2 regions of the Pantoea sp. Z09 genome follow, and region 1 is predicted to be linked to the other one. Evidence: predicted binding sites of a transcription regulator. Region 1 holds the regulator's gene; the other holds the start of a gene.
What was found. The regulator PurR, encoded in region 1, represses purine synthesis genes. The targets are predictions, from matches to a motif close to CANGCAAACGTTTGCNTG.
Positions count from the first base shown of each region.

Region 2: a site for PurR is predicted at 1,285-1,302, ahead of MC269_RS17065 (NCS2 family permease). Genes of this name have one in related genera too.

Region 1 is NZ_CP092373.1:2,090,459-2,094,167, forward strand. Features, by position in the region: gene MC269_RS10000 (C40 family peptidase) at 1-539, shown strand, start outside; gene MC269_RS10005 (YnhF family membrane protein) at 585-674, opposite strand; gene purR (HTH-type transcriptional repressor PurR) at 960-1,985, shown strand; gene punR (DNA-binding transcriptional activator PunR) at 1,982-2,887, opposite strand; gene punC (purine nucleoside transporter PunC) at 3,011-3,709, shown strand, end outside.
Region 2 is NZ_CP092373.1:3,563,136-3,566,844, forward strand. Features, by position in the region: gene MC269_RS17065 (NCS2 family permease) at 1-1,188, opposite strand, end outside; gene MC269_RS17070 (glutathione S-transferase family protein) at 1,500-2,165, opposite strand; gene soxR (redox-sensitive transcriptional activator SoxR) at 2,211-2,696, opposite strand; gene soxS (superoxide response transcriptional regulator SoxS) at 2,780-3,205, shown strand; gene MC269_RS17085 (YjcB family protein) at 3,466-3,709, shown strand, end outside.

The DNA of each region.
Region 1 (3,709 bases):
AATCCGCTAAAAACACCCGTAAGCGCTATGGTCATCAGCGCCCGTTAAGCACGGCTAAAACCGCGGGCGCCGGGCTGCTGGAAGCGGACGATCCTACCACCATTAAAATGAGCAAGTCCCATCGCCTGCGCTATCAAAAAGCGCGCGAAACCGCGATGACCAAGCTGATGGGTCAGCTGGGCAAGCCTTATCAGTGGGGCGGCACCTCGCCGCATACCGGTTTCGACTGCAGCGGCCTGGTCTGGTACGCCTATAAGGACTTAGTGAAATTCCGTATCCCGCGCACCGCCAATGAGATGTACCACCTGCGCGACGCCGCAGAGGTGAAGCGCGAGTCGCTGGAGAAAGGCGATCTGGTCTTCTTCCGCATCAACGGCCGCGGCACGGCGGATCACGTTGGGGTTTACCTCGGCAACGGCAAGTTTATTCAGTCGCCGCGCACCGGGAAAGATATTCAGATTAGCGCGCTGTCGGAAGATTACTGGCAGCGCCACTATATCGGCGCGCGCCGTATGATGACGCCGAAAACCATTCGCTAAGAAAAAAGAAAACCGGGGATGTCCCCGGTTTTTTTATTGCTGCTGTTAGTGCATCACGGCGGTAAAGCTAAAGGCCACGATCATCAGCAGCGCCGCGCCGGTGGTCATCAGCGCCAGTTTTAAATCTGTGCTCATAGCTACTCCTTATCCACACATTTGTCAGGGTCTTGCGGATTTTCCCACAGTCGCCGGTAAAAATCTCGTTTTATCCCGCAAGCCTTGCTAGAATCCCCGCCTTTGTTGCGCAACTGACGCAACGCCCGTGCCGTTCGCACGCAACAGCCCCTGTTTTGTCCTGCCCAGTGCGTGTTTCACCGACAAAAAACTGTAGCGAATTAACAGAAAACCATCCTGGCGGACGCAAACGATTAACATTATGCTTATCAGCGGCTTACTGATAAGTTCTGGAGTCTCTTTTTAATGGCAACAATCAAAGATGTCGCGAAGCGTGCCGGTGTCTCCACAACCACCGTTTCTCACGTTATCAATAAAACGCGCTTTGTCGCGGAAGAGACGCGCAACGCCGTCTGGCAGGCGATTCAGGAACTGCACTACTCGCCCAGCGCCGTTGCGCGTAGCCTGAAGGTCAATCACACGAAAACGCTGGGGCTGCTTGCCACCTCCAGCGAGGCACCCTATTTCGCCGAAATCATCGAGGCGGTTGAGCATCACTGCTTTGAGCGCGGCTATACCCTGATCCTCGGCAATGCTCACAACGATCTGCAGAAACAGCGCGCCTACCTGTCGATGATGGCGCAAAAGCGCGTCGATGGCCTGCTGGTGATGTGCTCTGAGTATCCTGACGACCTGCTGAAGATGCTGGAAGAGAACCGCAATATTCCCATGGTGGTCATGGACTGGGGCGAATCGCGCGCCGACTTTACCGATACCGTGCTGGATAACGCTTTCCAGGGCGGCTATCTGGCGGGACGCTATCTGATCGAACGCGGTCACCGCGATATCGGCGCCATTCCCGGCCAGCTGGAGCGCAACACCGGCGGCGGACGCCACGCGGGCTTTTTAAAAGCGCTGGAGGAAGCGGGCATCGCGGTGCGCGCGGAGTGGATCGTGCAGGGTGATTTCGAGCCGGAGTCGGGCTACCAGGCGATGCAGCAGATCCTGCAGCAGAAGCAGCGCCCGACGGCGATTTTCTGCGGCGGCGATATCATGGCGATGGGCGCTATCTGCGCCGCCGACGAGATGGGACTGCGCGTGCCGCAGGATATTTCGGTGATCGGCTATGACAACGTGCGCAACGCGCGCTACTTCACGCCAGCGCTGACCACCGTGCATCAGCCGAAAGCGCAGCTGGGCGAGAAAGCGCTGGAGATGCTGCTGGACCGCATCACCAGCAAACGCGAAGAGTCGCAGACCATTGAGGTGCATCCGACCCTGATCGAGCGCCGCTCGGTCGGCGACGGCCCGTTCCGCGACTACCGCCGTTAATCCTCGCTCAGCCACTCCTGATTCAGGGTTTGCGCATCGCCCAGATAGCTAAGCAGCCAGCCTAGCGCGGGCGATGCGCCCGCTTCCGACCAGCTGACGCAGCAGGGACTCTCGGGAAAAGGCGCCGGCAGCGTCAGCTCCGCCAGATCGCCTTTATCCAGCAACGGGCGCGCCAGATGGCCCGGCATCATCGCCACGCATAATCCCTCCAGCACACACGCCAGCCCCGCCTGCCAGTCCGGCACCACCAGCCGTCGCTGATTGTCGAGCGTCCAGGTCATGCGGCGCGGCAGCGCGCGCGCGGTATCCTCCAGCACCAGCGACGGCCAGGCGCGCAGCGCGTCGTCATCGAGCCGCGGCAGCCGGGTGAGCGGATGCTGGCGCGCCACCACGCAGCGCCAGTTGAGCGCGCCCATATCGCGAAAGGAGAAGCGGCCGCCGACCGGGATCGCCTGCGTCGCGCCGATGGCGACGTCGACGCGTCCGTCAGCCAGCGCATCCCAGACGCCGTTAAAAACTTCGTAGCTGATGTGCAATTCCATGTCGGGGAAGTGACGGTAGAAGTCGGTCACCAGCTGACGGCTGCGTGGTAGCTTGACGATGCGATCCACCGCGATGCTCAGCTGCCCGCGCCAGCCGTTCGCCAGCTGCTGGCACTGACGCCGGGTGGCAAGCATTTTTTTGATAACCTCGCGCCCCTCGCGCACAAAATGTTCGCCCGCGGCGGTCAACGCCACGTTGCGATGCTGACGTTCGAACAGCGGCACCGCCAGCCAGGTTTCCAGCTGACGCACCGTATAGCTGACGGCAGAGGGCACGCGGTGCAGCTCTTCGGCGGCCGCACTAAAGCTGCCGGTGCGCGCCACCGCGTCAACCACCTCCAGGGCATATTCAGACCACATGCTTTTTCCCTTCAAATTTTTTCACAGCACTCGGCAAATATTAGCGTTTCACAGTGGCGGGCGCACCCTTTTACACTTTGCCGCGTTTAACCTGCCTGACTAATGATGAGAATGAGTAAAACCATGCCGTTATCAAAAGGATTTATGCCCTATCTCGCCCTGCTCAGCATGCTGGGCTTTCTGGCGACCGATATGTATCTGCCCGCTTTTGGCGCGATGCAGCTCAGCTTTAATACCTCTCCCGGCGTGATTAGCGCCAGCATGAGCCTGTTCCTGGCGGGCTTCGCCGTCGGCCAGCTGTTCTGGGGACCACTTTCCGATCGCATCGGCCGCAAGCCGGTGCTGCTGATGGGACTGGCGCTGTTTGCGCTCGGCTGCGCCGGCATGCTGTGGGTGGACAATGTCGCGCTGATGCTGGCGCTGCGCTTTCTGCAGGCGATCGGCGTCTGCGCCGCAGCCGTCAGCTGGCAGGCGCTGGTGGTGGATCGCTATCCGCGCGCGCGCGCCAATAAGGTGTTCGCCACCATTATGCCGCTGGTGGCCCTTTCGCCTGCGCTGGCGCCGCTGCTCGGCGCCTGGCTGATAAGCCATTTTCACTGGCGTTCGATTTTTCTGGTGCTGACGCTCACCGGCGTCGCGCTGATGCTGGTGACGCTGCGCCTGCCCGCTCGCCCGCCCGCGCCGAAAACCGCCGTCGATCAGCCGGGATTTTTCGCCCTGCTGCGCTCGGGCGTCTATGGCGGCAACGTGCTGATCTACGCCGCCTGCTCCGCCAGCTTTTTCGCCTGGCTCACCGGCTCGCCGTTCATTCTCGCCGATGCG
Region 2 (3,709 bases), 1.5 Mb from region 1:
CACTGCGGTCAGCAGGCCGGACATCGCGTCGACGAAGTCGCCGAAGTCGATTTTCGCCACGTTGCTGAGCATCAGCAGGCCGACATACATCAGCGCCGGCGCGGTGGCGTAGGCAGGCACCAGATAGGCCAGCGGCGACATAAACAGGATCGCCAGGAACAGCAGGCCCACCACAATCGCCGTCAGGCCGGTTTTGCCGCCCGCCGCCGTGCCGGCCGCGGATTCGATATAGACCGCCGCCGGCGAGGCGCCGACCAGACCGGCAAACAGGCTGCTGACGGAATCGGTGGTCAGCGCGCGGCCGCCGTTGATGATCTGGCCTTTTTCATCCAGCAGATTCGCCTGCCCCGCCACCGCACGGATGGTGCCGGTGGCGTCAAACACCGCCGTCATCACCAGCGCCAGTACGCTCGGCAGCACCGCCGGCTGCAGCGCGCCCATGATGTCGAGGCTGAACAGCAGCGACTGGCCCTGGCTGTCGCGCAGGCTTGGCAAAGCGAACAGCCCCTGAAACTTCACCGCCGGATCGAAGATCAGCCCGAGCACGGAAATGGCGATAATGGTGAGCAGAATGCCGCCCGGCACCCGGCGCTTCTCCAGCCCAAAGATCGCCGCCAGCCCCAACAGCGACATCATCACCGGAAACGAGGTGAAGTGTCCCAGCGCCACCGGCATGCCGGGCGCGGGGTTCTTCACCACCAGCCCGATGCCGTCCGCGGCGATCAGCAGCAGAAACAGGCCGATGCCGACGCCGGTGCCGTGCGCCACGCCCATCGGCAGGTTGCGCAAAATCCAGGCGCGGATGCCGGTAACGGAGATAAAGGTAAACAGCAGCCCCATCAGGAATACCGCGCCGAGCGCCACCGGCACGCTGATATGCTGGCCGAGCACCAGGCTAAAAGCGGTAAAGGCGGTGAGGGAGATGGCGCAGCCGATGGCCATCGGCAGGTTAGCCCACAGCCCCATAACGATGGAGCCGACGCTGGCGACCAGGCAGGTGGCGACAAACACCGCCGTCGGCGAGAAGCCCGCCTTGCCCAGCATGCCGGGCACCACGATCACCGAGTAGACCATCGCCAGGAAGGTGGTCAGTCCCGCCAGAATTTCCTGCCGGACGCTGCTGCCGCGTGCAGAAACAGAGAACCAGGCGTCCAGCTTGCCAGCGGACGAGCGTGATTCGTATGACATAGTTGAGCCTCAAGAATTTTTTGTTGTGTAAAACGCCCTGCGTCGCTGCCTGCAAAATCCCTGGTTATCGACCCGGCGCAATGGCGCACCAGACGGCAGGCAAACGTTTACTTCGCGGCGGATAGCTGTCCGCGATGCGGCCAGTTAAAAGGCAGGGGATTATCCGGCGTTTGGCAGCAGATTTTCAACTGCTTCCTTGCCTTAATTCAGGATAAAGAGGAGTGCGCGCGGCGCTTCCTGAAGAGTTGTGCGGCGGCACTGGCTGGCCGCCGCGACGTTACCTGCTGATGCGGCTCGCTTTATTATGCCGATCAGCCGCCTGGCAGCACCTCGCCGCCCTGCTGAATAGCGCGCTGCCAGGCGGCGCGCTGCTGAACGGTGTTGAGCCACGCCGCCGTGGCGGGCATATCCGCCAGCCCGCCGCGTGCCTGCAACGCCAGCAGCGGAAAGCTCATCTGAATATCGGCGATGCTGAAGCGTTTGCCGGCGAACCAGGGCTGCGCGGCCAGATGGCGCTCAATCATCTGGCGATGCGGCACCAGCTGCTTATCGAGCCAGGCCTTCTGCATGCCTTTGCCCAGCGCCGCGCCCGCCGGCCGCAGCAGCCAGGGCACCGGCGCCTTGCCGAGCCGACCAAAGACCAGCTTCATCACCAGCAGCGGCATCAGCGAGCCTTCAGCGTAGTGCAGCCAGTAGTTCGCCTGCAGGCGCGCCACGTCGTCGGCGGGCTTCAGCCGGTGTTCACTGTCATATTTGCCTTCCAGATAGGAGAGGATGGCGCCAGACTCGGCGACGACCTGGTTTTCATCGGTGATCACCGGCGACTTACCCAGCGGGTGCACCTTTTTCAACGCTTCTGGCGCCAGCATCGACGCTTCGCGCTGATAGCGTTTGATCTGATAAGGCACCTCCAGCTCTTCCAGTAGCCACAGCACGCGGTGCGAGCGCGACTGCTCAAGATGGTGAACAGTAATCATGTCGACTCCCTTTGATGAACCTCAGGCAAGTATAGCGCGCGCGCTTTAGCGCGGCGCATCGCCCTTCTCATCCTGTTCGGGGTCGAGCAGCACCGCGCCGGAGCCCTGCTGCGCCAGCCGGTCGCCGGGGTTGCGCAGCGGACAGTCACGCATCGATAAACAGCCGCAGCCGATACAGCCGTCGAGATCGTTGCGCAGGCGCGTCAGGGTTTCGATGCGTTTATCCAGCTCCTCGCGCCAGTGCTGCGTCAGGGCGTCCCACTCCTGGCTCGACATTCGCTTGTTGGCGGGAATATGCATCAGGCTGTCGCTAACCGTGGCGAGTGGTATGCCGATGCGCTGGGCGATTTTGATAATGGCGACGCGCCGCAGCACGTCGCGGCTATAGCGCCGCTGGTTGCCGCCGTTGCGCGTGCTGGAGATCAGCCCTTTGCTTTCGTAGAAATGCAGCGCGGAGACCGCCACGCCGCTGCGGCGCGCGACTTCGCCCGGCGTCAAAACCGGTTTTGGGTAGTTGCGATCTTTTTTCATCTGGACCTTTACCTCAAGTTAACTTGAGGAATTATACTCGCCTGCGTTAAATAACGAATCCCTCAGGACTAAAGGACGAGATTATGATGCAAGAAGAGATCATTCACTCCCTGACAGACTGGATCGATCACAATCTGGATAAGGCCCTTTCCATCGATGAAGTGGCGGCGAAGTCAGGTTATTCAAAATGGCACCTGCAGCGTATGTTCCGTACCGTGACGAAACAGACGCTGGGTGGCTATATTCGCGAACGTCGCCTGACGCTGGCGGCGGAAGCGCTGCGCCAGACGCAGCGTCCGGTGTTTGATATCGCGATGCAGTATGGCTATGACTCGCAGCAGACCTTCTCTCGCGTGTTCCGCCGTCAGTTTTCCCAGACCCCGACCGCCTATCGCCATTTTATGCGCCGTCAGGCGATCCAGCGTCCGCGGCTGGTCAGCTTCGACTGTAGCGAACCTGCGGCCAGTTTTACCCAGCGCACCACCGGCGAATGCTGCCCGGTACGCTAATTTTCCGGCGCCCTCAACGGGCGCACCTCCCTCTTTCCCGCCCGACTTGCTGCTTTACCTGCCTCTGCATCGATAAAAATTTCTCTACCATACCAGGTACAAATTTTGTTCATAAATTCAAATCCAGTGATATAATGTGACCCAGCTCACACATTCCACCCTATTTGTCGATGGACAGCCTTTCCCTGACCAGGCTTTCCGTCGCCGGTGATGTCCAGTAACTGTCAGGGATAATCACTTAGATTCAGAGGTTTAAGTCGATGGCGACCATAACTACCAGCTTAATTGTCATGCGTTGGGAGCTGCTCAGCGCAATCATGATGTTTTTTGCCAGCACCCTTAAAATTAAATTCCGCCAGAGCAGCCATCACGTGATGGCGTTTATGTGCGGCGGCATCGGTCTGGGGATGACCTGCTGGTTTGTCACGGGGCTGTTGGGCATCACGCTGAGTATGGAAAACCTGCATCAGTTTATGCTGATCACCAAAGATACCTTTATCCAGG